2 regions of the Arthrobacter sp. FW306-1B-F12A genome follow, and region 2 is predicted to be linked to the other one. Evidence: predicted binding sites of a transcription regulator. Region 2 holds the regulator's gene; the other holds the start of a gene.
What was found. The regulator HrcA, encoded in region 2, represses chaperone genes, less so after heat shock. The targets are predictions, from matches to a motif close to TTNGCACTCGNNNNNNNCGAGTGCNAA.
Positions count from the first base shown of each region.

Region 1: a site for HrcA is predicted at 1,825-1,851, ahead of AC3WJU_RS09140 (FmdB family zinc ribbon protein). Genes of this name have one in related genera too.

Region 1 is NZ_JBYSXD010000014.1:14,821-18,254, reverse strand. It holds gene AC3WJU_RS09155 (GNAT family N-acetyltransferase) at 1-124, opposite strand, end outside; gene galU (UTP--glucose-1-phosphate uridylyltransferase GalU) at 131-1,036, opposite strand; gene AC3WJU_RS09145 (5-formyltetrahydrofolate cyclo-ligase) at 1,154-1,759, shown strand; gene AC3WJU_RS09140 (FmdB family zinc ribbon protein) at 1,914-2,177, shown strand; gene cpaB (Flp pilus assembly protein CpaB) at 2,378-3,133, shown strand; gene AC3WJU_RS09130 (hypothetical protein) at 3,153-3,398, opposite strand; gene AC3WJU_RS09125 (AAA family ATPase) at 3,408-3,434, opposite strand, start outside.
Region 2 is NZ_JBYSXD010000010.1:76,503-79,936, reverse strand. It holds gene AC3WJU_RS07575 (16S rRNA (uracil(1498)-N(3))-methyltransferase) at 1-342, opposite strand, end outside; gene dnaJ (molecular chaperone DnaJ) at 345-1,475, opposite strand; gene hrcA (heat-inducible transcriptional repressor HrcA) at 1,543-2,556, opposite strand; gene AC3WJU_RS07560 (DUF3097 family protein) at 2,737-3,434, shown strand, end outside.

The DNA of each region.
Region 1 (3,434 bases), on a different contig from region 2:
GCGCCAGCCAATCACTGTTGCGTGAGCGGACCTCGGTCCATTCCTTCTTGTCCCGGTAGTGAATGGGACGCAAGATGAGGTCGCCACTCTCCAGCGTCACCGGCCAAATGGCCGATCCCCACACGATGAGCTACTTGCTGAGGCCGGCGGCGAAGCCGGGCAACCACTCACGCAGACCGGGACCGAGATCTTCGCTGTCGCACGCCAGCTGGACGCAGGCTTTGAGGTAGCTCAGCTTGTCCCCGGTGTCGTATCGACGGCCACGGAAGACCACTCCATACACGCCGCGGCCTTCGCCCTCCTCGGCGGCCAGGACCTGGAGGGCATCCGTCAGTTGGATTTCCCCGCCGCGTCCCGGCTCGGTGTGCTCAAGGACGTCAAATACGGCGGGGTGAAGCACGTAGCGGCCAATCACGGCCAGGTTTGATGGAGCTTCATCTGCGGCTGGCTTTTCCACAAGCTGCTTGATCCGGACGTAGCCGTCTTCGCCGATATCCTCGATGTCAGCGCAGCCATAGGAACTGATCTGGGAGGGCTCCACCTCAATGAGGGCTACGACGGATCCGCCGGTCTTCTGCTGGACCTCAATCATGTCGCTGAGGAGAGTGTCCCGGGCGTCGATCAGATCGTCACCGAGAAGAACCGCGAACGGTTCATAGCCGACGTGCTGCTTGGCACGCAGCACCGCATGGCCCAAGCCCTTCGGGTCGCCTTGGCGAACATAGTGGATGTCGCCCAGGCCGCTCGTGGCCTGTACAGCGTCCAACTTTGTGAGGTCTCCCTTGGCCTCAAGGGTCGCTTCAAGAGCCGGGACACGGTCAAAGTGGTCTTCCAATGCGCGTTTGTTGCGTCCCGTGATCATCAGGATGTCGTTGAGGCCGACGCCCACGGCTTCCTCAACCACGTATTGGATGGCCGGCTTATCGACCACCGGCAGCATTTCCTTGGGCATGGCCTTTGTAGCCGGCAGGAATCTGGTACCGAGCCCCGCAACGGGGATCACGGCCTTGCGGACGGCGCAGCTATTGGAAGTCACCGGACTAATCTAACGGAAGGAGCTGGACATTGGGCAAAAGAGTCCCGGGGCGCACAGCGGTGAAGCTCCCTTTCCTGCCCATCCCCGGGCCGCACAGCAGCAAGAACTGGAGCAAAGATGACTTTGAAGGACGATATCCGCCGGGACAACCGCAAGCGCAGGCTCACCTTGACCGCGCAACAGCGTGCTGACGCTGGAACGGGGATTGCCCGCCATGGCCTCCTGTGGGCGGATGCGGTTACCCAAGGGAATCCGTCGACTTTCGCGGCTTATGTCGGCGTGGCTGCCGAGCCGCCGACAATGCCCTTGCTCGCTGCGCTCCACGCCGCCGGGCACCGGGTCCTCCTTCCCGTCTGTGAACCGGAACGGCGTCTGAGCTGGGTCTATTGGACACCGGAAACGTCTTTTGTCCGCTCGAACTACGCCCCGATTGACGAGCCCGTGGGCGAACGATTCGACAGTGGCGTCATCAAGGATGCGGCTGGAATCTTCCTTCCGGCCACCGCGGTCGATGAAAGCGGAAACCGTATCGGGCAAGGGGGCGGTTACTACGACCGGCTCCTCGACAAGCTCGACGCCGACGGGCAGCGTCCGCCGACTGTCGCCGTCGTATATGACCACGAAGTGCTGCCCGCGGGGACGATCCCCGCACAATCATTCGACAAGCCGGTGGCCGAGGCACTTACCCCTTACCGGGTTGTACGCCTGGTTGCGGCGGCTTGACCGAGTTTGAGGTCTGTCTACTCCGCCACATTCCGTAGTAGCGGCCTCGACTCCGGATGATAGAATTGGCACTCAGGCCCTGCGACTGCTAATGGACGGAACAATCCGCCTTGGCAGCACAGGACCTGCAGTTCGTCCCGGAGGAGGATCACCAGTGCCCACATATGCCTATGCCTGCAAAGACTGCGGACATGCCTTTGACATCGTTCAGGCTTTCACGGACAGCTCGCTGTCCGACTGCCCTGAATGCCAAGGGTCGTTGCGTAAGAAGTTCAACAGCGTGGGCGTCGTCTTCAAGGGATCGGGCTTCTACCGCACCGACTCCCGGGATTCCAAGGGAAGCACCGTTTCGGCCGCTCCCGCCGCACCAGCTGCGTCTCCGGCTCCGGCGTCGGTTCCGGCGGCTGCCGCGAGCTGATAGCGTTTCCGGCTGCCCCCGGTTTTCCACATAGCACGACGTTTCCACATAACTCAACGTTTCCACATAGCTCAATAGGGCCCTGCCACGGGACCTGCGTGCCCCGTTAGCGTGGCACCATGCCAAAAATCCCGAACGTATCCCCGGGCCCTGTGCCTGCCGGATCTTCGTCGCTCCCGCGCGATAGGATCCCGTCGCCGATGAGCATGGCCCGTACGCGTCGCCTTCAGGTTCTTCCTTTCAGGGCGGGCGGGCGCCTCGGCGCTCCCACGCGACAATCCGGGCATCGACGCTTCGCTGGCTGGCTAAACCACAACCGCCGCCTCGTGGTGGCCCTTCTGCTATGCGTGGCCGCCGGGATCGCGGTCCACCAGCTGACTCCCCCTTCGGAGCAGCGAGTCACGGTCCTGGCCGCCGCGCGGGATCTTCCTGCCGGGTCCACTTTGATGGATTCCGACCTCAAACCCCTCGAAGTCCTTCCAGATGGAGTTCCCGCGGGGGCGCTCTCCCCCAAAACCGGATACGGCGGGAAGCAGCTTGCCTCGCCCCTGCGAAAGGGGCAGATCCCCACGGACGCCCAACTCCTGGGACCGGGCCTGCTCACCGGCACCGCACCCGCGACGGCGGCCGTTCCACTTCGCATGGCCGATCCCGCTTCAATCCAGCTCATCTCGCCGGGCCAGGTGGTCGACGTTGTGCTCACCGCAGCAGATGGGCCTGAAGGGCCCGGCAAGAAATCCGAACTCCTGGCATCTGCGGTCCCGGTCTTGTGGACGTCCGGGCAGGGAGGCAAGGCCACCCAATGGTTGGGCACGAACGAGGCGGACGGCCTTGTGGTTGTCGCCGCCAATCCGCAACAGGCCGAAATCCTCGCCGGAGCTTCCACGCGAGGGAAACTGTTCTTTGTCCTCGTCAATCCCTCTGACAACCGGCAATCCCGAGCCCCGGCCGGATAACCACGAGCAAATGGAGGGTTCAGCCCCAGTGCGGGGGCCTTTGCTCCTTCAGCCAGGCGTCGTGGTCATAGCCAGGCTCATCGCCCCAACGGCGTGGATCATCCTCGGAGGCTTTCTTGGGGAGAATACTCTCTCCTGCCGGCTTCCGCTCCGGTGCGGGCTTCACTTTTGTTTTCTCCTGCCCGTCCAACTCCGCGTCAGGGCCCAGCGCATCGGCACTGGTGTCCGCAGCGCGCTTGGATTGAGTGCTTTTGCTTTCCGCCATTGCGCTTCCTTAGGGGATCGCCGGTCCCGAGCCAGT
Region 2 (3,434 bases):
CTGCCAGGGCACGACGGCGTCGATCCCGAGTTCCGTAGCCGTTTCGACGGCGAGCTCGTCCCGGTCGCCCTTCGCGAGGGCCTGGACCAACACGAGCCGTACGGCTGGCTGGTGTTCCTCCTGGACGGCGGAGGCAACGACCGTCAGGGTTCCCTGCCCGGATTCGGCCACCGTGCCCGTGAGCCGTTTGCCGGCACCGTCGGCGATATCGACGGCTTCGCCGATTTCCAGGCGCTTGACGGTGACAGCATGCCTGGCTTCGGCGCCGTCAAGCATGAAAGAGTCGCCAGGGCCGAGCCCGTCAAGCGATCCGGCAGCTGTGAAGAATACGGGGTTGCTCACCGCTACAGGTTACCGAGCTTGTCCCGCAGCTTCGCGAACATACCTCCACTGGCCACAAGCTTGCCTTCGGTGAACTGCTCCCCGCGCAACTTGGCCAGTTGGCGAAGCAGGTCTTCCTGTGCGGCGTCGAGCTTGCCGGGCGTCTCAACGTGCAGGTGCACCTTGAGGTCTCCCCTGCCGTAGCCGCGGAGATGGGTGACGCCCAGCCCGCGCAGGGTGATGACTTCGCCGGACTGCGTGCCGGACTTGACGTCGATTTCCTGGGGACCGTCGAAAGTCTCAAGCTGGAGCTCGGTACCCAGCGCCGCGGCGGTCATGGGGACGCTCAGCGTGGCGTGGAGGTCGTCGCCTTCCCGTATGTAGGTGGAATCGCTGTTGACCCGGATCTCCACGTAGAGGTCGCCGGGAGGCCCGCCTGCGGGGCCTGCTTCGCCTTGCGACGACAACTGGATGCGGGTCCCGGTAGCGACGCCGCCAGGCACCTTGACGGTCAGCGAACGTCGGCTGCGGATGCGGCCCTGGCCGTTGCACTCATTGCAGGGATCCTTGATGATCGAGCCGAAACCTTCGCACGATCCACACGGCGCGGCCGTCATGACCTGGCCGAGGATCGAGCGCACGGCCCGCTGGACCTGGCCCGAGCCGCCACAGATGTCGCAGCGTTCCGGGTGGGTGCCCGGTCGGCAGCATGAGCCTTCGCACGTGGGACAGATGACTGCAGTGTCCACTTCGAGCTTTTTGTTGACACCGAAGACGGCTTCGCGCAGGTCGATGCGGACACTGATCAAGGCGTCCTGCCCGCGGCGCATGCGTGACGCGGGGCCTTGCATGCCGCCACCTCCTCCGCCGAAGAAGGTGTCGAAGATGTCCTGGAAGGCGAATCCCTGGCCCGCGTAGCCGCCGCCGAAACCGTTGTCGGTCCCGTTCTCGTTGCCGGTGGCGTCGTAGACGCGGCGCTTCTGTGGGTCGGAGAGGACCTCGTAAGCGTGAGTCACCGCCTTGAATTCCTCTGCAGCGCCGGCCCCGGGGTTCACATCGGGGTGCAGCTTACGTGCGAGTTTGCGGTAGGCCTTCTTGATCTCCTCGCCGGTTGCTTCCGGCGAGACGCCCAGAACGTCATAGTGACTGCTCAAAGTCGGTATCTCTTCCTTGTTTACGGTTCCACTGCGTTTCTTGCGGGGCGGTTTCCAGCCGAGGCCGTCAGCCGCCCAGAATGCGGGAAAGGTAGCGTGCGACGGCACGGACGGCCGCCATGGTGTTGGGATAGTCCATGCGGGTGGGTCCAAGAATGCCGATCTTGGCACTGCTGCCCGGACCGTAGCCCGTGGCAACCACCGAAGCCTCGGAGAGGCCGTCGTAGGGGTTTTCGCGGCCGATACTCACCGTGACGCCCCGGGGGTCTTCCGCCATGTCGGACAAAAGCCGCAACATGACCACCTGTTCCTCAAGCGCTTCGAGGACCGGACCGATGCTCAGCGGGAAGTCCACGTTGGAGCGGGCCAGGTTTGCCGTGCCTGCCATGACCATGCGTTCGTCGCGGCTCCGCTCGGCAAGCCTTTCCAGGCCGTGGGCAAGGGCGCCGGCAAGGTTCCGAAGCGCCGGCGGGCACAGGGCAACCACCGATGGCAGCACTTGCGGCATGAGGTCGAGCTGGGAGCCGGCGATGCTTCCAAGGAATCGCGCCCGCAAGGCCATGAGTTCGTCGTCAGTGGTGTCCGTCGCGGCGTGCACAACGCCCTGTTCCACCTTGCCCGAATCGGCGATCAACACCACCAGGACCTGGCGCGGTGCCAAAAGGACAAACTCAATGTGCCGGACGCGCGCGCGGCTCAGGTGCGGATACTGCACGACGGCGACCTGGTTGGTCAGTTGGGAGAGGAGCCGGACGGTGCGCTCAAGGATGTCCTCGACGTCGTCAGGTCCCTCAAGCAAGGAGTGGATGGCCCGGCGCTCGGCGGCCGAAAGTGGTTTGACCTCGGAAATACGGTCGACGAACAGGCGATAACCCTTGTCCGTGGGAATGCGGCCGGCGCTCGTGTGCGGTGCGGCAATGAGGCCTTCTTCTTCCAAGAGGGCCATGTCATTGCGGATGGTTGCGCTCGACACTCCCAGATGGTGCCGTTCAACCAAGGCTTTGGAACCGACCGGCTCGCGGGAGTGAACGTAGTCCTCCACGATGGCGCGTAACACTTCAAGCTTGCGTGGTTCGCTCACTGCCCACCTCCAATCAACATTTCAACAGTTAGCACTCAACATGCCCAAGTGCTAACAAGTCTAGTATGAGCCACCTCGTTGTTAGCATTGGTACCGCTCGCGGCGAACATGATTCCCGCGCGGTCCTGCGCAATGCCACGGACCGTGACCGATCCCCTAGCGCAAAGTGGTGTGAAGACCGTGTCTTACGACAATTGGGGCCCGCAAGACCTCTCCTCGCCTGCCAAACGGCAACTGCCTGAGGTTCCTGTTGAACGCGGAATGGTTCTCGAAGACGTCCAGTCCGGCTGGGTCGGGGCCGTGACCAGGGTGGAGAAGTCCGGAGGCATGCACATTGTGGTGCTGGAGGATCGGCGGGGAAAGGCCAAGTCGTTCCGGCTTGGCTTCGGATTCCTGCTGGAGGGACAAGCCGTGAAGCTCCTGCCGCCTGCCCCACGCCCGGCCGCCGCCAAGGGGGCGGCGCCAGCAGGCAGGACAGCATCAGGATCCGTCCGAGTCGCCGGCCAGCGGGCCCAAGTCGCCAAGGCGAGCCGGATATGGGTGGAAGGTAAGCACGACGCCGAACTTGTGGAAAAGGTGTGGGGAGATGATCTCCGGGTGGAGGGTATCGTCGTCGAGCCGTTGCATGGCGTGGACGATCTCAAGGCGGCAATAGCCGCATTCTCCCCTGGCCCGGGCCGCCGTCTCGGGATCCTTGTGGACCACTTGGTCCCGGATTCGAAGGAGTCGCGGATTGCGGCCGACGCCATGACGCTGCCGGGCGCTGCAGGAAACGTCTTGATCGTGGGACACCCCTACGTGGACGTCTGGCAGGCAATCCGGCCCAAGGTGTTGGGGATCGAGCAATGGCCGACCATCGCGCGGGGCACGGATTGGAA